2 regions of the Marinococcus salis genome follow, and region 2 is predicted to be linked to the other one. Evidence: riboswitches for the same ligand, from Rfam matches in the RefSeq annotation. Region 2 holds a riboswitch; the other holds the start of a gene.
What was found. Region 2 has a riboswitch for S-adenosylmethionine ahead of ACTTK6_RS12070 (methionine ABC transporter ATP-binding protein). Riboswitches for the same ligand answer to the same signal wherever they lie in the genome.

Region 1 (11,185 bases), on a different contig from region 2:
TTCTTCTTCTTCCTCCACAGGAAAACGTTCGAGTACTTCATCAAGCAGATCTCCGAGGCCGAGGCCATGGGAGCCTGAAATCGGAAATACTTCTCCAAGACCAAGCGAATAGAATTCGTACATCTGCTCCCGCATTTCATAATTGTCTATTTTATTCACAGCCGTGATGACTGGTTTCTTAGACCGAAGCAGAATATCTGCCACTTCTTCATCAGAAGCCGTAATACCATCCCGGCCATTCACGATAAAAATAATGACGTCTGCTTCATCAATGGCAAGCTTTGCCTGTTCCCGGATTTGCGTGAGCAGTGGTTCATCGTTTAGTTCAATGCCTCCGGTGTCAATTACGTGAAAGAAGCGGTGAAGCCATTCGCCCTCTCCGTAAAGTCTATCTCTTGTAATCCCAGGCTCGTCTTCGACGATAGCCATTCGTTCTCCGATAATGCGGTTAAATATTGTTGATTTGCCGACATTTGGCCTGCCGACAATGGCAACTGTAGGTTTTACCATCATTTTGATTCCTTTCTGTCTCTAAATCTATCTTCATTATCATAACACGAAACAGAACCGTTCCTCGCCCCCAAATTTGCATCAAGCCTTAAAACAAGGAAAGAACCAGGCACGTTTGTTGCGCCTGGTTGCTTTTCTGCCTTTATATTGAACGCCGGCTGTAGACAGTCGTGTCAATTCCGCGTTCTTTCAGCCAGTAGGCTGTCTCTCCGCGCAGGACTACCGGAGCTCTTTTCAGCTCCTCAATATTTTGTGCTCCCACCGCCGTCATCACTATTTTCAGTTCTTCCTGGGTCTGGCGAAGAAAAGCAGCGGCTCCATCCGCTCCGTGATTTTTAGCTTCCCGCAGAACCGCCCCTGCCATACCGCTTGCACTGCCTCCAAGGGCGATAATTTTTGCGATGTCCAGACCGTGCCGCACTCCGCCTGAGCCGATCACGCTTCCGGGGTGCCAAGCATGCACTGTTTCAGCAATGGCAGCTGCTGTCGGTATGCCCCATTGATCGAAAAAAGCAAATGGCTGGTTTCTCCTTTTATTTTCAATCATGGAAAAGTTAGTGCCTCCACTGCCTCCCGCATCAATGATGACCACTCCGGAACTACGCAGTTTGGCTGCTGTTTCAAAGGAGATACCAAATCCTACTTCTTTTACAATAACCGGTACAGAAAGACCTTCAGCAATACGCTTAATCCGCTCCAGGGCTCCCTGAAAATCCCTGTCTCCTTCCGGCATAACAAGTTCCTGAATAACGTTTAAATGAATCTGAAGGGCATCCGCCTGAATCATTTCTACTGCCTGCGCAGCCTGCTCCACGCTAACTTCACTTCCTGTATTGGCAAAAATAACGCCATCAGGGTTTTTTTCGCGGACGATTTTGTATGTATAGGATTCCTGTTCGTTTTTGATCGCCGATGTTTGAGACCCGACTGCCATAGCAACGCCGGTTGCTGCTGCAGCTTCTGCCAGTGACGCATTAACAGCGGCTGTTTCATCGCCGCCGCCACCTGTCATTGCATTAATAAGAATCGGCGAACTTAAGGAAAGTCCGCCGATTTCTACTGATGCATCTGTATAAAGAGAAGCTGAGTCAGGCAGACTCTGATGGACAAATTGAATGTCATCTAAACTGCTTTCGGCTGAAAAACCTGTGGATAAAGCATATTCAATGTGATCCTGTTTCCGCCTAGCCCGCGACACAAGCAAATCTCCTTACTTTTTATATTTTTTCAACTGATCGCCGACCATATCTCCGAGGGAGAAGCCAGCATGATCTTCTTCCGGTGCTTCGTATTCGCTTTGAACTTTCGAATCACTGGTCTCGGCGCTCTCAAGCTCTCTGATGCTTAACGAAATACGGTGCTCGGCAGGGTTAATATCAAGCACTTTAGCCGTTACTGCCTGACCTTCTTCAAGCACCTCTCCCGGCGTTCCGATGTGACGGTTCGCGATTTGGGAAATGTGGACAAGGCCTTCTACTCCGGGAGCCACTTCAACGAATGCGCCGAAGCTGACAAGCCGTTTTACATGACCGTCGATAACATCGCCGGCTTCAATTTGTCCTTCAATAGTTGTCCACGGTCCAGGGAGGGTATCTTTAATCGACAGAGATACTCTTTCGCTGTCCGGATCAACAGCCAAGATTTTTACTTCAATCTCATCGCCTTCGTTAACGACTTCTCCTGGTGATTCCACACGGTGATGGGCCATCTGCGAAATGTGGACAAGACCGTCGACACCGCCGACATCCACAAATGCACCAAAGTTAGTCAGGCGCTGCACTGTTCCTTTCACCGTATCTCCTACATTCAAGTTTTCAAGTACTTCTTTCTTCTTCACTTCGGCCTCCTCGTCCAGAACGGCACGCTGCGATAAAATCAGCTTGTTTTCTTCCGGATCTATTTCTGCAATTTTTAGTCTTAATGTTTTTCCCTGATAATCTGAAAAGTCTTCCACATAGTATCTTTCCACGAGCGAAGCCGGGATAAAGCCACGCACGCCTAAATCGACGACAAGCCCGCCTTTGACAATTTCAGCCACCTGGGCTTCAATGACATCGCCGGATTCATATTTTTCCTGAAGCTCGCCCCAGGATTTATCAGCAAGTGCTGCCCGGCGGGAGAGAACCAGCTCATCATCTTCCATTTTTGTCACTTTGAATTCGAGCTGATCTCCTTCCTTAAGCACATCGTCTACTTTCTCTACATGCAGGCTGGAAAGTTCACTGATCGGAATAACCGCATCAACTTTGTATCCTGCATCTGCATACGCTTGCTTTTCTTCTACTTTTGTTACTGTGGCAGTGATAATATCTCCCACGTTAAACTCTTTCATTCCTTCTAGTTCATTGTTCATTTCATCTGCCATTGACCATTGCCTCCTTCAGTGTCCTAAAATCCTGTCTATGGGGTTTTGGGGATTTCAAGGAAATTAACCGGTCTTCGCCTGCTGATGAACGGCTTTAATTTCTTCCATGATTACTTCGGTTGCTTCTTCAGCTTTCGCTTTATTCGTCCGAAGGTCCTGCATGGGTACCGGCCGGCCTATCACTACGTTCACACGCCTAAACAAACCGCAGCGGCCGCTGATGGCTACTGGAACTACTGCCGCGTCTGAACGGAGGGCGAAAAAACCGGCGCCGGTTAATCCTTTTCCTATTTCCCCGCTTTTACTCCTAGTACCCTCAGGAAAAAGACATAAAACCTGTCCCTCGTTTAAAAATTGAATTCCCTGTTTTAATGACTTTCGGTCTACCACGCCTCTGCGGACGGGAAAGGCTCCGACAAAATACATAATAAAACCGAGAACTTTTTTATTAAACAGTTCGCTTTTAGCCATAAAGTGCACTTTTCTGCGAATATGGGTGGCGAGCAGAGGCGGATCAAAGTTGCTAATGTGATTCGAACAAAGCAGGACGGGACCTTCCTTTGGGATATTTTCTCTTCCGGTGACCCGGACCCGCATAAGAATAACCGCAAGGAAGTAGGCAGAATACTTTACGATATTATACATCATGTGACTGATTCACCTTCTCCTCCGCGAGCGCCGTGATTTTACTGATAACCTCGGGTACAGTCAGCACCGTTGTATCAATTTCCACAGCATCCGCTGCTTTTTTTAACGGTGAATGCTCTCTGGCTTTATCAAGCTCATCCCGGTGAATGATTGCTTCATAAATTTCTTCGTAATCTGCCGGTTTTCCGCGCTCCTGCATCTCCTTGTACCTGCGCAGTGCACGTTCCTGTACAGAGGCGATTAAAAATATTTTCAATTCCGCATCCGGAAGGATAGTCGTGCCGATGTCCCGTCCGTCAAGTACCGCGCTTTTTTCTGCTGCAAGCCGCCGCTGCTTAACAGCCATTTCTTCGCGTACTCCAAAATGAGCCGCAGTTAGAGAGACCACGCTGTCAACTTCGCTCGTGCGAATAGCCTCCGATACGTTTTCCTCGTCCAAGTAAACTTCACTTACCTTCGGATTACCGACGAGACGGATGCTTGTGCTTTTTAACAGCTCCGTCATTTTTTCGCCGTCATCAAGCGGCGTGCCCGTCCGCAGCGCCTTTAATGAGAGCGCCCGGTACATCGCCCCTGTATCGATGTATGTATAATCAAGCTGTACGGCACATCCTTTCGATACAGTGCTCTTTCCAGCACCGGCCGGCCCGTCGATTGCAATATTGATTTTCCTCATCCTCCTGCACCCCGCCCATTAGATTGTTGAACATGTAGCCTTTGCCCATCATTTTCAAAACTAACATATTTCGCACGGTTTGCATATATTGTTCCGCCTGAACTTTTTATTTTCTCCTATTCAAAAGAGACAGTAAAAAGACCGCTTCTGCGGCCTTTAGTTTCTTAACTCCTTACTCGTTTTTCCTGATTCGCTGCTGCACGCTGCCGCTCAAAGCAGTACCTGATCACTGCCTGGCGCTCTTTTTCAGTAATCTCCAAAAACTCCATGCTTGCCCGCTTTGGCCTCCGCTCTTCTTTTTCAAGTACTCTTCTTACTGCAGCGGAACACTGCAAATATTGCATTGAGCCATCTTCCATCGGGAAAGCCAGCGTGATTTGTACGTGCTCCTCTTCCATCAGTTTTGCTTTTGGCGGCACAATGAGCATGCATCCACCACCGCTCACATTTACCGTCACAGTTGTAAACGGCCGGGAAGATCCGTGGACAGCTGCATTAACGCTCGTGTCGACACGTACATAGTTTCTGCGCTGGACACGCTGCCATTCTTTTTTTTCTGGACGTTTAATGATTAATGCCGGTATTTGCCCCTTTAGCCGGGAAAGGACCGTTGAACGGAATGAATAAACAGCACTGTCTTCTCCAACATACCAAACATGCACTGCTCTGCCTGCCTGAAAAGAAATGCTTTTCCCGGTTTCCTGGTCCGCGGGCAAAGCAATTGTAAACGTATTTTCATCTGCATCAAGCAGCTGGGATTTGTATTGAACCTTATTGTCATGCGGTTCCTTTGTATTTATGTTTTCATGCAAATGCCAAACGCTTCCAATTTCGTACAATAGCTAAAACCCCTTTTATATTATATGTCGGACGAAAGGAAAAACTGTTAAATTTCTGTAACGCCAGCTTCCGTCTGCTCCCGCACATACCTTGTCAGTTCAGCCGTAATTTCATAGCGCAGAAACGGCGTAATTAAATAAATACCGTTAAAGTACCGGAGTGTTTCATCAATCAGTTCTTTCGCAATAGCGATTCCTTCCCGTTTGGCTGCTTCAGCATCATTCCCGCAGGCTGCCATTCGCTTTCGCGTATCGTCTGTTAACTGAATGCCCGGCACTTCATTGTGAAGAAACTCTGCATTTCCAGCGCTCACTAGAGGCATTATTCCGATAAATACAGGAGCTTCGAGTTCCTTGACCGCTTCGTGAATTGTTTTAATCCGGTTAACATCATAAACGGGCTGACTCATAAAGTAATGCGCCCCCGCATTCACTTTTTTCTCCAGCCGTTTCACGGCTTTATCAATATGAAGCACGTTCGGATTAAACGCTCCCCCAATGGAGAAATTTGTTTTTTCTCCAAGCGACTTTCCGGAAAACAGACGCCCTTCGTTCATTTCCCGGATGAGGGAAATGAGTGAAACAGAGTTGGCGTCATATACAGACTTTGCTCCTGGAAAATCCCCCACCTTGGAAGGATCTCCGGTAATGGCAAGCAGATCCCGCACACCAATGGTATGAAGTCCCAGCAGATGGGACTGCAAACCGATCAGGTTCCGGTCCCGGCAGGCAATATGCAGGAGCGGCCGGGCAGAGCTCTGCTGCTTAAGCATCGCCCCCATCGCCAGGTTGTCGATCCGGGGGGAGGCGAGGGAGTTGTCGGCAAGTGTCACTGCGTCCGCCCCAGCGTCGTGAAGCGCCTGGGAGCCGCGCATAAATTTCCCCGTTTTCAGCTTCTTCGGCGGGTCCAGCTCTACAATAACCGTATTTTCATTTTTTACTTTTTCATGGAGAGGGACAAACTGTTCCTTTTCAGCTGGGGGCTCAGCTGCTGGGGGCTCCACCTTCACTGGAGGCTTAGTTTTTTCCGGCACGTCGTGTTTCACTGCTTCCGCTATCATGCGCACGTGTTCGGGGGTTGTGCCGCAGCAGCCGCCTATCAAACGTACGCCTTGTTCTTTAAAGCGGAATGCCTGTTTATAAAAGTACTCGGGATTGGACTGGTAGACATACCGGCCATCGTACCAGTTTGGCAGACTGGCGTTAGGGTAGGCGGAATAATACGCCTTTCCGGTCAATTCTGCCTGCTCAAGGGATTTCAATATATGATACGGGCCCATACGGCAGTTGAGACCGACCACTGAAGCGCCGGCGTCCTCGAGCCGGCTGAAAGCTTCACTGATCTGCACCCCGCCGTGCATAACGCCAACGTCTCCAAGCGCCACCTGGGCGATAACCGGGATTTCTGCATCCTTACTCCGGATGTAGCGGACAACCTGCAGAAGCTCTGGCAGGTCATAGAACGTTTCAAGCAGCAGGCCGTCCACCGGCTCCGCCAAAAAGACATCCACTTGCTCCTGCAGCGCATTTCTCAAATATTCATCCGAATATTCACTTACCTGGACGCCTTTAATGCCTCCAACTGTAGCAAATACATACGCTGTTTCACCTGCTGCTTTTCTTGCAAGCTGCACGCCGGCACGGTTAATATCCAACACTTTATCTTCAAGCTCATAGCCTTCAAGCTTCACCCGGTTGGCAGCGTAAGTATTCGTTTGAAGGATATCTGCCCCGGCCTCTGCATATTCCCGGTGAGCGCGCTCCACAGTATCTGGACTGGTCAGGTTCATGGCTTCAAACGAACCCTTATAGCCTTTCTGATAAAGATACGTCCCCATTGCCCCGTCGCCGATCAAAATTGAGGAACTGAGTTTTTTGAGTACGTTCATAGCTTTGCCCCTCTCCTGGTTGTTAGTTACAGCGCCCTTAGCGCCTGCTCGAGATCCTCAATTAAATCGTCTTTATCTTCGATGCCGATGCTGAAACGAAGCAGCCGGTTATCTACGCCGTTGTTAACCCTTACTGCCTCTGGCATGTCGGCATGTGTCTGCGTGGCCGGATACGTGATAAAGCTTTCAACTCCGCCCAGGCTTTCTGCGAAAGTAATGATTTTTATATTTCGCAAAAACGAGTCCACCCACTCTTCGTTTTCGAGACGGAAGGAAAGCATGCCTCCCCGTCCGGAGTAAAGCACATCCGTTATCTTTTCATGGCGGCTGAGATACTCTGCGATCGCCTTCCCGTTTTCTGTATGCTGCTTCATGCGGAGCTTTAAGGTTTTCATACCGCGCATGAGCAGCCAGGAATCAAACGGGCTTAAAATTGTCCCCATGCCGTTCTGAAGCGCACCAATTTTTTCGGAGAGCTCGTCCACGTTGGATACAATCAGGCCGGCAATCAGATCATTATGCCCTCCTAAATATTTCGAGGCCGAGTGTACTACAATGTCAGCGCCTTCTTCGATTGGGCGCTGAAGTACCGGGGTATAAAACGTATTGTCTACAATAAGCCAGGCCCCGTGCTTTTTCGCGAGCAGTGACAGTTCCTTCAGATCCGCTTCCTGCATCAGCGGGTTCGTCGGTGTCTCAATAAACAGCGCCTTCGTTTTCCCGGTAATCAGCTGTTCGAATGCTTCAAGATCCCTCGGGTCACCGTATGTAACCGTCACGCCCCAGCGCCGCCATCCTTCTTCAAACAGACGGTACGTACCGCCGTAAATATCGCTTGTTGCAATCACTTCATCACCGGTTTCAAAGATCGCAAACAGCGTCTGAATAGCAGCCATCCCCGAGCTGAGAGCAAACCCCTGTTTACCTCCTTCGAGCGCGGCGATACCATTTTCGAGAAGATCTCTCGTCGGGTTCGCCGTCCGGGAATAGTCGTATCCCGTGGACTCTCCAATACCTGTATGTTTATACGCTGTGGAAAAATAAACAGGAGGGTTTATTGCACCGGTCCGCGGGTCGGAATTATTCCCCAGTTGTGCAAGGATGGTTTCTATCTGCAGTTGCTTTGACATGTCACAGCCCTCATTTCTCTAAAATTAATGCATTAAATGTACGAAAAGGCCTTCTTCCGTAGACAGAAGAAGACCTTGGCATGCAATACTTCTTCTCATCTCGCAAGCACAGCTTGCAGGAGTTAGCACCTGACCGCATCTTTTGCAGCTGGTTGCTGAGACTTCCAAGGGCCGATCCCTCCATCTCTCTTGATAAGAAACGTTATATGATTACTTTCCAAAGTACATGAAACGAATCGATATTGCAAGTCACCATTTTACTCCGGCGCAATATCAATATGCAGCTGGCTTTCATTGCCGCAGACACAGCGGCGAAAACCCGTTTCCATTTCCCCGTTGGTGTTCTTTCTGCCACGTAGAATATACTTTTCGCCGCATTTCGGGCAGCGGATAACAACGCGGTAGCGGCGGTCTTCTGACATAGTAGCTTCGTCCTTTCGAGTTGTTATTTCGCATTGGCTTTATTAGCCTTTGACAACGCAAACCACCATAAAAATAGCATGAACGGTATGAGATAATACAGAATATTGCCTAAAGAAGCACTTAATATATAATCATACAGCCCGTGAAAGATAAGCGGAATGGCAAGGGCAAGAAAAAAAGAGAATAACCTCCTGCCATGGCGAGAGGCGCGCTTAGCCGATACCGCATAATATCCCATGATCACCCCGAGGAGCGCATGAACCGTTACAGGCAGAAGAGCTCTTGTAACCGCTGTTTCAATGCCGTTTGCAATTAAGTACAAAATATTTTCGAGCGAAGCAAATCCAAGCGACAGGGAAAGTCCGTATATAACGCCATCATAAGTATTTTTAATCGGAGCAAAACGCAGCACAAATGTATATAAAAGGAAAAATTTAATTCCTTCCTCCAATACAGCGGCCTGAGTGTACTGGGCCGCGAAAAGCGGCATGCCTACTCCTTCTGTTTCGAGCGCGTGCTCGATTACAAGCACTGGAAACACGATCAGCACCCCGATGACAAACGCCCGGATGACCGGCAGCCTCCGCTCCACGTCCGCCCGGCGTTTTAATGTAAAATATAGCAGTAAAGCGACAGCCGGCGCCAGGGCCGCCATAATCAGTGCGATCACCTTTCGTTCTCACCCTCTCTTGTTAAACGTATCGTATCATGCTATGTTCAGATTCGTAAAAGAATAATGACAGTCCAGCAGAGCCGACGAGGAGGAATTGAAATGAAAAAAATACTAGTTATCCATACAGGCGGCACGATCGCCATGACCCAGACGGAAGAAAGCGGCGTCGAGCCAGGGCTTCATAATCCGTTAAGCCAATGGAGCCGCATTGCTAATCAAATTGCTGAAATTGTGACGAGCGATTTTCTACATCTCCCTTCCCCTCACATTACTCCGGAGCATATGCTTTCTTTGCACGAACATATGCTTGAAAAGCTGTCCGAAGATATATATGACGGGGTCGTCATTACTCACGGCACCGATACGCTTGAAGAAACCGCCTACGCGCTTGATCTTTTTCATGACAAAGAGCTGCCGGTTGTCGTGACAGGCGCCATGCGTTCGAGTAATGAAATCAGCGCCGACGGTCCGCAAAACTTTCTAGCAGCGGTCCGTACTGCTGCAAGCGATAAAGCCCGCGGCATCGGCGTCCTCGTCGTTTTAAACGAAGAGATCCATTCTGCAAAAAACGTTACAAAAACCCATTCGTCCAACATCGCCACATTTCAGAGTCCGCAATACGGTCCGCTCGGCTTTGTAACGAACAATGAAATATTTATCCATCACTACCCGGCAAGCCGGGAGCATTTTTCACCGGTCCATCTGAACAAGAAGGTGCTCCTCTTAAAAATGGCAGCCGGCATGGATGCAGCTTTACTTTCCCCACTGCTCTACCAGCCTCTTGACGGAATCATTATCGAAGCGTTCGGCCAGGGGAACATTCCTCCAACTGTCGTGCCGCTGCTGGAGGATTCAATAGCCAAACAAGTTCCTGTAGTCCTGGTCTCCCGCTGCCATAGCGGTGTGGTCCAGGCTACCTACAGCTATGAAGGGGGAGGCTATCAGCTGAAGCGAAAGGGCGTTATTTTCACGAACGGTCTTAACGGCCAGAAAGCGCGTCTTAAGCTGCTCGCTGCTCTAGATGACCAACGGTCACTCGAGGAAATACGCGACTGCTTTGAGCATGTCGAATAAGGCGGATTAATTCATACTAAAAAGCCACTGGTTTGTTATGAACTGACCCAAAGAAATGAGACAAGAAAAAACACCTATGCGGCCGCCGTCCGGAATTCCACCGGACTGTGGTCGTTTCATTTGGTAAATGGTCGTATGTAATTGTAATAATACATGTACGAATCGACTTTTTCGACTATAATAGAAGATGTAAGGGGCATCCGTACGCGGATGCTGAATTCTTCCGACTTTAGCGAGGAATGGAAGGATTCGATCATGGCATTATCCAAGCAGTTTCCTTTCCGGGACATGCTTGTGATAATGCCTTTTTCTTTGGCTGCCTGCTGAAACGCGCGCGAGGTATACTGGGAGCCCTGATCACTGTGCAGGAGGAGACCGTAGGTCTCCCGGCCTCGACAGGCCGCTTCCAGCGTATCAAGCACCAGACTCGTTTCTTGCGTATCCCGTAGCTGATACGCCACTAATTCATTATTGTATACATCCATGATCGTAGATAAATACCACATTTTCTCTCCATACGGCAGGTACGTAATGTCCGTAACCCATTTTTGGTTGGGACGGTCCGCCGTAAATTCCTGCTGAAGGAGATTAGGCACCGTCTGATGGGTTTCTCCCGTCGGCTGGACCTGTTTCTTCGGCTTGACCCGGCATTGGAGCTGATACTTCTGCATCACGCGCTGGGCGGTTTTTCGATTGATTCTGATCCCGTGGTCTTTGCGCAGAAGGGCCGCCACCTTGCGGTGGCCCAGCCAATATCGGTGCCGGCGGCAGAGGTCCATAATTGTCCGGTGCAGGGCCGGAATTTCGTTGGAACGTTGTTTCCACCGATAGTAGGTGGAACGGGGAATGCCGAAGGCATGACACATCTCCTGGACGCCATAGGCATGTCTGTTCGCCTCTATCACTTCGACGATGACTTCCGGGACCACCTCCTTTCGATGGCCTTCGCCTTTCCCAT
Region 2 (11,185 bases):
CCATGATTTCCTTATGGTCGCCCTGTCTGGATGGATATTTATCGACTGCCATTGTTCAAAATACCTCCTTTATATTTTAACCAAGGGATTAAAACCTCAGTCAATCAGACACATTCCCGGCTTAAAAAGGAATAAACATTAGAAACGGAAAATTTTTAATAATTAAATAAGCAGGAAAAGTTCTAAGCCGGATTTGATGCGTAATGGACTCATATTAAAAAAAATTTTATTTTTTTAAGCGATAACATCGTATTCAAACCACTTAGTATATGCTTTTATACTTGCTGTTGTGCCGGGAGATTTGGCATTGGCGTTCCCCTTTCAGGATTGATACAATATTAAGCATTGAAAAGTCGATATAGGAGGACACTGGTATGCACATTGTTACGTCCACATTTAGAGTCCCGGAAGAAAAAGCAGCCGAGGTTATTGCAATATATGAAAAAAGATCGCGACGGGTGGACAAGGCAGAAGGGTTTCTGAAGTTTCAGCTTCTGCAGAATGAAAAAAAGCCCGGTGAATTAACGGTCTACATGGTATGGACATCTAAGGAAATGTATTTGAACTGGGTACGGAGTAAAGAATTTAAAGAAATACATGAAATGGAGAAAAACTATCCGGATCAGGAGCTTGCAGGCATTGTGCCGGAAGTTCACCAGTATCAGGTGGTGGCAGAATGACGCCGGAGGAAAAAGAAAAAATTGTTCAGCACGTTTCTGAAGAAATATATAAAGCTCATCCCTGGCTTTGGGAGAGGTTTAAAGAGAGAGGGAGGGAGAAAACAGAAGAAGATAATCATCACCATCTCAAACATCTTGAAACCTCCTATGCTCTTTCGGACCGCTCCTTTTTTCTGGATTACACAGCGTGGCTGGAGTCAGTTTTAAACGAGCGGGGAGTATCTACTGCCATCATTATTGATAACTATAAGCGTTTGAGAGCAATCTTCCCTCTTTATGCGGCTAAAGAGGAGCGGCTCTTTTTTACGGAATGTCTTACGGAGGGAATTGAGCAGCTTGAAGAAAACATTCAGAAATAAGGTGACAATTAATGATAATACAACCGGAAGATCTGGCAGGCATGATGCTCGATGGACTCGATGAAGAGGCCTGGCAGGAAATCCAAAAAGTAAATAAGCACATGACGTTAACCGGGATCTATGAAGATCTGCTGACACCTGCTATGTATCATGTTGGAGAACTCTGGCAGGAGAATAAAATATCGGTCGCAGATGAGCATCTGGCAACGGCGACATGTGATTTTCTGCTTTCCCGACTGGAGCGAAAGGAAGAAAAGCAGCCCTCACCAGATGCTCCAAAAGCACTTCTTTTCGGTGTAGCGGAAGAGCAGCACTATTTAGGCTTAAGAATGGCGGCCTCCATTTTTCGGGCACGCGGCTGGTCGGTGAAGTATCTCGGACCAAATCTGCCAGCTGAGCAGGCGCTCGCTTTTGCAGAAAAATGGCAGCCGCAGGCAGTCGCCATGTCGGCAGCCCTCTCGTATCGTCTTCCTTCGTTATTTTCCTACATTGAGGCCTTTACTGCTCTGAAAGAAAAGCCGGCGGTCCTCCTCGGCGGCAAGATGGCAAGAGAACGCGATGTAGGTGAACTATTTTCCGGGGAAGTTATCCGGATGGATGGGCTGCGTACGCTCGAGCGTTGGATCGAAGGAGAAGAGGAGGGAGGCACCTATGCCAGATCTCAGTCCTGAGGCTCTGCCGCTTCCTTACGTGCAAATAGATAAGCATTACAAAATCATTTATATGTCTTCTTCCGCGCGGAGTCGTTTTGGCCATAAGGAATATTTTTATGAGTGGCTGGATGAAGGAAGCTGGGAAAAGGCAAAACGGCTGTTTCATGATATGCCTGAAGAAAATGGCGTAGAGTTGATTTTTATCGACGAAGACCGCATCTCCACTGTGATGGATGTATACACGGAAAAAAGCAACGATCTGCACATCCACGTGCTGCTTGTGCCAAAGGATCAAAGCTACAGCAATGTCTCAGGCAAGCTCGAACGTCTTCGCGGCCGCCTTCGGGAGACGAATACAGAACTGCTTGAAGAAAAAGAAACGATGGAAGCCGTCATTAAGGAAAATTACCGCCTGTCCGCTCCGTTTATTGAAATTACAAAAGATATGGCCCTCGTGCCCCTTCACGGCGATATTAACGAGCAGAAAGTGTCACTAATCGCTGAAAAAGTTGTTCATGCCTGGCACCAGGGGGAGTACGAAAAGACAATTTTTGATTTTACCGGGGTGGGAGAGGTAGACGAAGAGGGGATGAAGGAACTGCGCAGCACCTTTGAAGCGCTCACCTTGATGGGCACTAAAGTCATCGTGGCCGGCGTCCTCCCGCGCCAGGCCAAACAGCTTCAGGAAATGCATACCTCCCTTGCTTTTGAATTCAGCCGTTCACTCGAACAGGTCTTAACAGCTTCCCTTGGCAGTTAAAAACAAAATGAAACTTTCCAACCTGGAAAGATTCCGCTACAATTAGAGGAAAGAAAGCGTGTGAGGAGGCCTGGCATTGGCACTTACTTTTTATGGATATCCCCCGTGCGATACATGCCGCAAAGCTAAAAAGTGGCTTGAAACAGAAGAGATCCCTTTTAACGAGTATCATATTGTAGACCATCCGCCTTCTAAGGAAGAACTAAAGAAGTGGAAAGAGCAGGAAGGGCTCGAATGGAAACAGTTTTTTAACACAAGCGGAAAAAAGTACAGGGAGATGGACTTGAAGAGCCGTCTGCCGAAAGCGTCCGAAGAAGAAATTCTGGAATGGCTCTCCTCTGATGGAATGCTCATAAAAAGACCTGTCGTGACAGATGGCGAGAGTGTTACCCTTGGGTTTAAGGAACCAGTTTTTGAGGAAAAGTGGAAAGCGTATTAGTATTCATTTGAAGGAGGATGATTATGCATGAGTGTGCCAGATGAACTTTTGTATTCAGAAGAACATGAATGGGTGAAAAAAGAAGACGGACGTCTTCGCGTTGGGGTCACGGATTTTGCCCAATCAGAGCTTGGCGATATTGTATTCGTAGAGCTTCCAGAGGTTGGGGATGAGCTTGAAGCAGGTGAACCATTTGGAAGTGTAGAGTCTGTAAAAACAGTATCGGAGCTTTATGCCCCGGTCACAGGGAAAGTCGTAGAAATTAACGAAGACCTGGATGATTCTCCGGAATTCGTTAATGAATCGCCGTATGAAAAAGCTTGGATGATCGTTGTAGAGCCTTCCAATGAAAGCGAACTGGATGATCTAATGTCTCCGGCTCAGTATTCGGACATGGTAAGCGACGATTAATACTGATTTACATAGAAGCTGGCCTGTAAACAGGCAGCTTCTTTTTTGAAGAGCTTTAATACTGATCGTTTTCACCCTTTTCAGCACGACGCCAACAGTTGACGCTTATAGGAAAAGGTGCTATTATCAATAGCATCGTCAAATATGAACGGATAATCATCGTTCACTTATCAAGAGAGGTGGAGGGGCTGGCCCTGTGAAACCCGGCAACCAGTCTGCATAAGCAGACATGGTGCCAATTCCTGCAGGCATATGTCTGCAAGATGAGTGGAAAGGATTCTTAAAAACCTTTCTGCTCGTGTGCAGAAAGGTTTTTTCTTTATGGTTCGAGGTGGAAAGAGAACATTTGCCGGAACTGTGAAGATTTAAAACCTACTATTTACATCTCTTTAATGAAGATAAAGAAGGACGATGAAGGAGAGAGCGGTATGATTCAATTAAAAGGTTTGTCCAAGGCCTTTCAAACAAAAACACAAACCGTTACTGCTGTAGATAACGTCAGCCTTTCTATTGATGAAGGAGAGATCTTTGGCATTATCGGCTACAGCGGCGCAGGTAAAAGTACGCTTGTAAGGCTGTTAAATAAGCTCGAAACCGCAACGAGCGGTGAAGTAACCATCGAGGGAGAGAGCATTACCTCCTTAAAAGGGCAGTCTCTTCGCAGCGCCCGCCAGGAGATAGGAATGGTGTTTCAACACTTTAACCTGCTGTGGTCGCGGACAGTAGCAGAAAACATTGCGTTTCCACTCGAAATTGCAAAGCAGTCAAAGCAGGAACGAAACAAACGGGTGCAGGAGCTGGTGAACCTTGTCGGCCTTGAAGGCCGGGAAGATTCCTATCCTTCCCAGCTGAGCGGCGGCCAGAAGCAGCGGGTTGGCATTGCAAGGGCTCTTGCTAACAACCCAAAGGTGCTGCTGTGCGATGAAGCGACGTCGGCCCTGGATCCAAAAACAACGGATTCTATTCTCGCTCTGCTGACTGATATTAATAAAAAGCTCGGTTTAACCATTGTGCTGATCACGCACGAAATGCACGTAATCCGTAAAATCTGCCACCGGGTGGCAGTGATGGAAAACGGCAGAGTCGTTGAAGAAGGGCCTGTGCTCCAGGTCTTCCGGAAGCCTCAGGAGCATATGACAAAAGAATTCGTGCGCCAGATTACGGAGCCGGAGGAAGATGCCTCGGAAATTGTATTTAATGAAGAAGAAACCGGGGCAGTGGTACAGCTGAAGTTTTTGGAAAACAAGGCTGAGCAGCCGTTCATTTCCAAAGTCATCCGCCAGTTTGATGTGGATGTGAACATTATTCAGGGAAAAATTTCCCAGACGCAGCGCGGCAGTTATGGCTCTCTTTTCATCCGCATCAAAGGCAGCCATGAGGAAATCGAAAAAGCGCTGGACTACCTCCGTGAAGAAGAAATAGAAGCGGAGGTGATGGAGCATGCTTAGCACCTGGATGGAAGAAATTAATTGGGAAAATATGTGGATTGCTACGTGGGAAACTGTATATATGAGCTTGATCGCGGTAGCAGCAACGTTTTTACTCGGAACAATACTAGGCGTTCTGCTGTATTTAACGGATAAGGGAAACATGTGGGAAAACAAGCCGGTGCATACGGTGACAGCGGCGATCGTCAATATTTTTCGTTCGATTCCGTTTATTATTCTAATCATTCTGCTTATTCCATTCACAACCTTTTTAATTGGCACGATGCTCGGGCCGAGTGCAGCGCTGCCAGCGCTGATTATCGGTGCAGCTCCTTTCTATGCCCGTCTGGTGGAAATTGGCTTGAGAGAAGTAGATAAGGGCGTTATTGAAGCTTCGCAGGCAATGGGGGCGACCCAGTGGCAGATCATCCAAAAGGTGCTTCTGCCTGAAGCCTTGCCATCCTTAATTTCCGGGATCACGGTGACAGGCATCACGCTGGTCAGCTACACCGCCATGGCCGGTGTTGTAGGCGGGGGCGGTCTCGGGAACCTTGCGTATCAGGAAGGGTTCCAGCGAAGCAACAATGACGTGGTGTTTGTTGCTACAGTCCTGATTTTGGTTATTGTCTTCATTCTACAGTGGGTGGGCGATATTTGGACGAGACAGATAGATAAACGATAAATATTATATTAATGGGGGAATTTTTCATGAAGAAAACACTACTTGGAGTTTCATTACTTTCCACGGCAGTACTTGCAGCATGCGGATCTGATTCAGAATCAGGAGACGGTTCCGGAGAAGACACGCAAACACTTACCGTAGGGGCTACGAGTGTACCGCATGCCGAAATTCTGGAATTTGCCGAAGATCAGCTTGAAGAAGAAAATATCGAGCTTGAAATTGAAACCTTCAACGACTATATTGTTCCAAACGAAGCGTTGGCTTCGGAAGAAATTGATGCAAACTATTTTCAGCATATTCCGTATCTTGAAGATCAAATGGAAGAAAACGAAAACTATGATTTTGTTAACATGGGCGGTATTCACATAGAACCTATCGGTGTTTATTCCCAGGAATACGACAGCCTTGATGCCCTTCCTGATGGGGCTGAAATAATTATGAGCAACTCGGTCGCAGACCACGGCCGGATCCTTCAGATGCTTGAACAGGAAGGCATGCTTACGCTTGAAGAAGGGGCCGGTGTGGAAGCAACTGTGGAGGATATTGCTGAAAATCCGAAAAACCTGCAGTTCCAGGCGGACATTGATGCGGCTACACTTCCGCAAGTGTACAATAATGGCGAGGGGGATGCAGTGTTTATTAACTCCAACTACGCGATTGATGCCGACCTGAATCCACAGGAAGATGCCATTGCGCTTGAAAGCCCGGAAGACAATCCGTATGTCAATGTGGTAGCGGCGAGGGCAGAGGATGAAGATAATGAAACGATTCAGACGCTCGTGGAGGTATTGCAATCGGAAGAAACACAGCAATTTATTGAAGAAGAATACGATGGAGCTGTTATTCCTGCCGAGCAATAATAGCGGACAGGCCGGACTTGTTGACTAAGTCCGGTCTTTTGTATTAAGTAGAACTAAAAGAGAATCTCCATTGAAAGAGTTTTTCTTTTTTTACTTCTCACCGAGGTTTGGTATACTGTAAGGGTGAATGAAGGAAAGCATTGAACAAGGAGGGTCGTTCCTGCAAATGTTTGTATAGGCGCCCTCCTTTTTGTATGAATGCTTTTATTGAGAATAAAGCCAAGGAATTCTCATTTATTTCCTATGCGTTTTATTATCATACAGCAGCTTAAAAATGAAATGTATCGGGAGATGAAGCGAGTTTGCTTGAAGTCAGTTTATATTTGTTATAAAATAATAATTATAATAAATAGAGAAAAAACAGCGGTTTCCGCTTGATTCCAAAATATGGAGGTATGCAAAATGGCAACGCCGAATTTGAAAATTGAGAATTTGCACGTAGAAATTGAAGGTACTGAAATCATTAAAGGTTTCGATCTGGAAATGAACGGCGGAGAAATTCACGCAATCATGGGACCAAACGGAACAGGGAAATCCACGCTTGCTTCTGCAGTGATGGGCCATCCGAAATATGAAATTACTAAAGGAACTATCACTCTTGACGGAGAAGACGTTCTCGACATGGAAGTCGACGAGCGCGCAAGAGCAGGTCTTTTTCTCGCAATGCAGTATCCAAGTGAAGTGAGCGGTGTAACGAACTCTGACTTTATGCGTTCGGCCATTAACGCTAAGCGCGGCGAAGGCAATGAAATCCAGCTGATGAAATTTATCCGCCAGATGGATGAAAAAATGAACATGCTTGAAATTGACGAATCGTTCTCCCAGCGTTATTTAAACGAAGGTTTCTCCGGCGGTGAGAAAAAGCGTAATGAAATTCTTCAGCTTCTTATGATGGAACCAAAAATCGCTATCCTGGACGAAATCGATTCCGGTCTTGATATCGACGCGCTCAAAGTCGTTTCCAAAGGCGTAAACGACATGAAAAGTCCGGACTTTGGCTGCTTAATCATCACTCACTATCAACGCCTCTTGAACTACATTACTCCGGATAAAGTGCACGTTATGATGCAGGGACGTATTGTTAAATCCGGCGGCGCCGAATTGGCCCAGCGTCTTGAAAACGAAGGCTATGAGTGGATTAAAGAAGAACTCGGCATTGAAAACGAACGCGTTGGAGAACCACAGGAATAATTTTAACAGCAGGGGAGGCGAAATGATGTCTATAGATACTACTTGGAAATACGATGAAAAATATGTCGAAGATTTTTCAAACAACCAAAATGAACCACAATGGCTGAAGGAGCAGCGCCTGAGCGCAAGCCGCCTGTCAGAAAAGCTGGAGCTGCCAAAACCGGAAAAAACGAACATTAAAACGTGGAACTTTACCGAATTTGAGCACCAGGGCACTTCGAAAGAAACCTTTTCCTCGTCGGACGAACTGCATGAACAAGTGCAGGGACTTATTGATAAAAACGCCACAGAGCAAAATCTTCTCGTGCAAAGAGACGGCCAGACGGTTTTGTATGAAGCAAGCAGCACGCTTGAAGAGCAGGGCGTTATTTTCACAGATATCGCAACGGCGGCCATCGAGCACGGCGATCTGCTCGAACGTTATTTCATGGGCAATGCCGTACAGGTGGATGAGCATCGCTTCACAGCGCTCAACGTAGCTCTGATGAACGGGGGGACATTCATCTATGTGCCGAAAAATGTAAAAGTGGAAGCGCCGCTTCAAGCAATCTATTGGCTGGAGCAGGCCGATATGGGGCTGTTCAACCACGTAGTTATTGTAGCAGAAGCAAACAGTGAAGTGACGTATCTTGAGAACTACGTTTCTTATGATACCGAAACGCCTTCTGTAGTTAATGCAATTGCAGAAGTTTATGCCGAAGAAGGCGCGAACGTTTCCTTTGGCGGAGTGGATCACTTAGAGAAGGCGACCACGGTTTACACTAACCGCCGCGGCTACGCACTTAAGGACGCAAGCATCGACTGGGCACTTGGCCAGATGAATGAAGGAAATACAGTATCGGACAACACGACTGCACTTGTAGGCGATGGTTCGACTTCTGATAAAAAATCCGTGGCTATTGGCCGTGGAGAGCAGAGCCAGAACTTCTGGGCCCATATTATCCAGTTTGGTAAAAATACGGATGGCCAGATTTTGACTCACGGTGTTATGAAAGACAAAGCTTCTGCTATCTTTAACGGCGTTAATAAGATTGAGCACGGAGCAACAAAAGCTAACGGAGAGCAAACCGAGCGTGTGCTTATGCTCAGTGAACGTGCACGTGGCGACGCGAACCCAATTCTCCTTATCGATGAAGACGATGTTACAGCCGGCCACGCAGCTTCTGTCGGCCGCGTTGACCCGGTTCAGCTTTATTACATGATGAGCCGCGGGATTCCGCAAACAGAAGCAGAACGGCTGATTATTCATGGCTTCCTCGCTCCAGTAGTGGACGCACTGCCAATTCAAGCTGTGAAAGATCGTCTGACGGAGGTAATTGAAAGGAAAGTATACTAATGGATGTAAAAGCCATTCGTGAACAGTTTCCTATACTGCAGCAGGAAGTAAATGGAAGCCCGCTGGTCTATCTTGACTCGGCGGCTACTTCCCAAAAACCGCTGCAGGTCATTGAAGCGGTTAATGATTACTACCGCCGCTATAATTCCAATGTCCACCGCGGGGTGCATACACTTGGAAGCATGGCGACGGATGAGTACGAAGGAGCCCGGGAAAAAGTCCGTGCCTTCATCAATGCCCCCTCCTCCCAGCAGATCATTTTCAACCGCGGCACGACAGTCGGCATTAACACGGTGGCTTCAAGCTACGGAGATGCTCATCTGCAGGAAGGCGATGAAATCGTCCTGACAGAAAAAGAACATCATTCCAATCTTATTCCGTGGCAGCAGGCAGCAAAACGTAACGGAGCCCATCTCCGGTATGTGGAGCTTGAAGCAGACGGAACGGTGACGGCAGAAAATGTACGCAAAGCTGTTTCCGAAAAAACAAAAATTGTTGCCGTCAGTCACGTCTCAAACGTACTTGGCACGGTGGACCCCATTAAAGATATTGCCGCTATCGCCCATGAACACGGAGCGATCATCGTCGTAGACGGTGCCCAGAGCGTCCCGCACATGACGGTGGACGTGCAGGACCTGGACGTGGACTTTTACGCCTTCTCCGGGCACAAAATGGGCGGCCCGACAGGGATCGGTGTTCTTTATGGCAGAAAATCTCTTCTGGAAAATATGGAACCGGTGGAATTTGGCGGCGAAATGATTGACTTTGTCGGGCTTTATGATTCAACATGGAAAGAAACCCCGTGGAAGTTTGAAGGGGGCACACCGATCATTGCTGGTGCTATTGGTCTAGGAGCAGCAATTGATTTCCTGAAAGAGATAGGCCTGGATGACATTGCTGCTCACGAAAAAGAGCTCGGCCAATACGCGCTCAAGCAATTATCGGCGGTGGATGGTCTGGAAGTATACGGACCAAAAGAACGTACAGGCATTATGACGTTTAATGTACAGGATGTGCATCCACATGATGTCGCCACCGTTCTTGATGCAGAAGGCATTGCGGTACGCGCCGGCCATCATTGTGCGCAGCCGTTAATGAAGTGGCTCGATGTAGCCTCTACCGCCCGTGCCAGTTTTTATCTTTACAACTCCACAGAAGATATTGATGCTTTGGCAGAGGGGTTAATAAGAGTAAAGGAGTATTTCGGTGATGTCTTCGCATAATTTAGATACACTTTACCGCCAGGTCATCATGGATCACTACAAAAATCCAAGAAACAAAGGTGACCTGGAGGAAGAGACACTTCATGTCAACATGAACAACCCAACATGCGGCGATCGCATCCAGCTTCAGCTGAAGGTGGAAGAAGAAAAAATCTCCGATGCAAGATTTGTTGGAGAAGGCTGCTCGATCAGTTTATCCTCTGCTTCGATGATGACGGAGGCCGTAAAAGGTCACACTGTCGAAGAAGCACTGGATATGGCGCAGATGTTTTCGCAGTTAATGCAGGGCGAAGAGATCGACGATACGAAATACGACCTTGGCGATATCGAAGCCCTGCAGGGCGTTACGAAGTTCCCTGCCCGTATTAAATGCGCAACACTTGCGTGGAAGGCCATGGAAAAAGGGTTAGTGGAAGAAGAAGACCGTTCATAATACAGCAACGTGCTTGAAACACAGCGGGAATGACTATGTTCATTCCTGACTCTAAGGAGGTATTTTCATATGGCAAAACAAATGCCGGAAATTGGTGAAGACTATCAGTATGGTTTTCATGACAAAGACGTTTCCATTTTCCGTTCTGGTAAAGGCCTCACAGAAGAAATTGTAGAAGAAATCTCCAGAATTAAAGAAGAACCTCAGTGGATGCTTGACTTCCGTCTGAAATCTCTGGAAATCTTTTATAAAAAACCAATGCCGCAATGGGGCGGCGATCTCTCCGGATTGGACTTTGACGCTATTACGTACTACGTAAAACCGTCGGAGCGTTCCGAAAAATCCTGGGATGAAGTTCCGGAAGAAATCAAAAACACATTCGACAAGCTCGGTATTCCGGAAGCAGAGCAAAAGTATCTGGCAGGGGTATCAGCACAGTACGAATCCGAAGTTGTATACCACAACATGGAAAAAGAGCTTGAAGAGCAAGGAATCGTGTTTAAAGATACTGACACTGCAGTAAAAGAAAACGAAGAGCTGTTCCGCGAGCACTTCGGCAAAGTAATTCCGCCGTCGGATAACAAATTCTCGGCACTAAACTCTGCAGTGTGGTCCGGTGGTTCCTTTATCTATGTACCAAAAGGTGCAAAGGTAGAAACACCGCTCCAGGCTTATTTCCGGATTAATTCGGAAAACATGGGACAGTTTGAGCGTACGCTGATCATTGCAGA

Region 1: linked by a shared signal. The riboswitch ahead of ACTTK6_RS11240 (methionine biosynthesis PLP-dependent protein) and the one ahead of ACTTK6_RS12070 (methionine ABC transporter ATP-binding protein) in region 2 are both predicted to bind S-adenosylmethionine.

Annotation. Positions count from the first base shown of each region.
Region 1 is NZ_JBQOJB010000012.1:51,324-62,508, reverse strand. It holds gene der (ribosome biogenesis GTPase Der) at 1-510, opposite strand, end outside; gene fni (type 2 isopentenyl-diphosphate Delta-isomerase) at 653-1,708, opposite strand; gene rpsA (30S ribosomal protein S1) at 1,721-2,875, opposite strand; gene ACTTK6_RS11260 (lysophospholipid acyltransferase family protein) at 2,939-3,523, opposite strand; gene cmk ((d)CMP kinase) at 3,513-4,199, opposite strand; gene ACTTK6_RS11250 (flagellar brake protein) at 4,364-5,038, opposite strand; gene ACTTK6_RS11245 (bifunctional homocysteine S-methyltransferase/methylenetetrahydrofolate reductase) at 5,086-6,927, opposite strand; gene ACTTK6_RS11240 (methionine biosynthesis PLP-dependent protein) at 6,954-8,057, opposite strand; SAM riboswitch class I at 8,150-8,256, opposite strand; gene ACTTK6_RS11235 (hypothetical protein) at 8,315-8,479, opposite strand; gene prsW (glutamic-type intramembrane protease PrsW) at 8,503-9,150, opposite strand; gene ACTTK6_RS11225 (asparaginase) at 9,253-10,227, shown strand; one part of gene ACTTK6_RS11220 (IS3 family transposase) at 10,344-11,173, opposite strand; one part of gene ACTTK6_RS11220 (IS3 family transposase) at 11,173-11,185, opposite strand, start outside.
Region 2 is NZ_JBQOJB010000014.1:62,626-73,810, reverse strand. It holds partial or broken gene ACTTK6_RS12105 (ectoine hydroxylase) at 1-52, opposite strand, end outside; gene ACTTK6_RS12100 (antibiotic biosynthesis monooxygenase family protein) at 375-680, shown strand; gene ACTTK6_RS12095 (hypothetical protein) at 677-1,039, shown strand; gene ACTTK6_RS12090 (cobalamin B12-binding domain-containing protein) at 1,051-1,710, shown strand; gene ACTTK6_RS12085 (STAS domain-containing protein) at 1,691-2,452, shown strand; gene ACTTK6_RS12080 (arsenate reductase family protein) at 2,529-2,891, shown strand; gene gcvH (glycine cleavage system protein GcvH) at 2,919-3,302, shown strand; SAM riboswitch class I at 3,467-3,572, shown strand; gene ACTTK6_RS12070 (methionine ABC transporter ATP-binding protein) at 3,731-4,750, shown strand; gene ACTTK6_RS12065 (methionine ABC transporter permease) at 4,743-5,411, shown strand; gene ACTTK6_RS12060 (MetQ/NlpA family ABC transporter substrate-binding protein) at 5,438-6,271, shown strand; gene sufC (Fe-S cluster assembly ATPase SufC) at 6,674-7,462, shown strand; gene sufD (Fe-S cluster assembly protein SufD) at 7,488-8,798, shown strand; gene ACTTK6_RS12045 (cysteine desulfurase) at 8,798-10,021, shown strand; gene sufU (Fe-S cluster assembly sulfur transfer protein SufU) at 10,008-10,454, shown strand; gene sufB (Fe-S cluster assembly protein SufB) at 10,524-11,185, shown strand, end outside.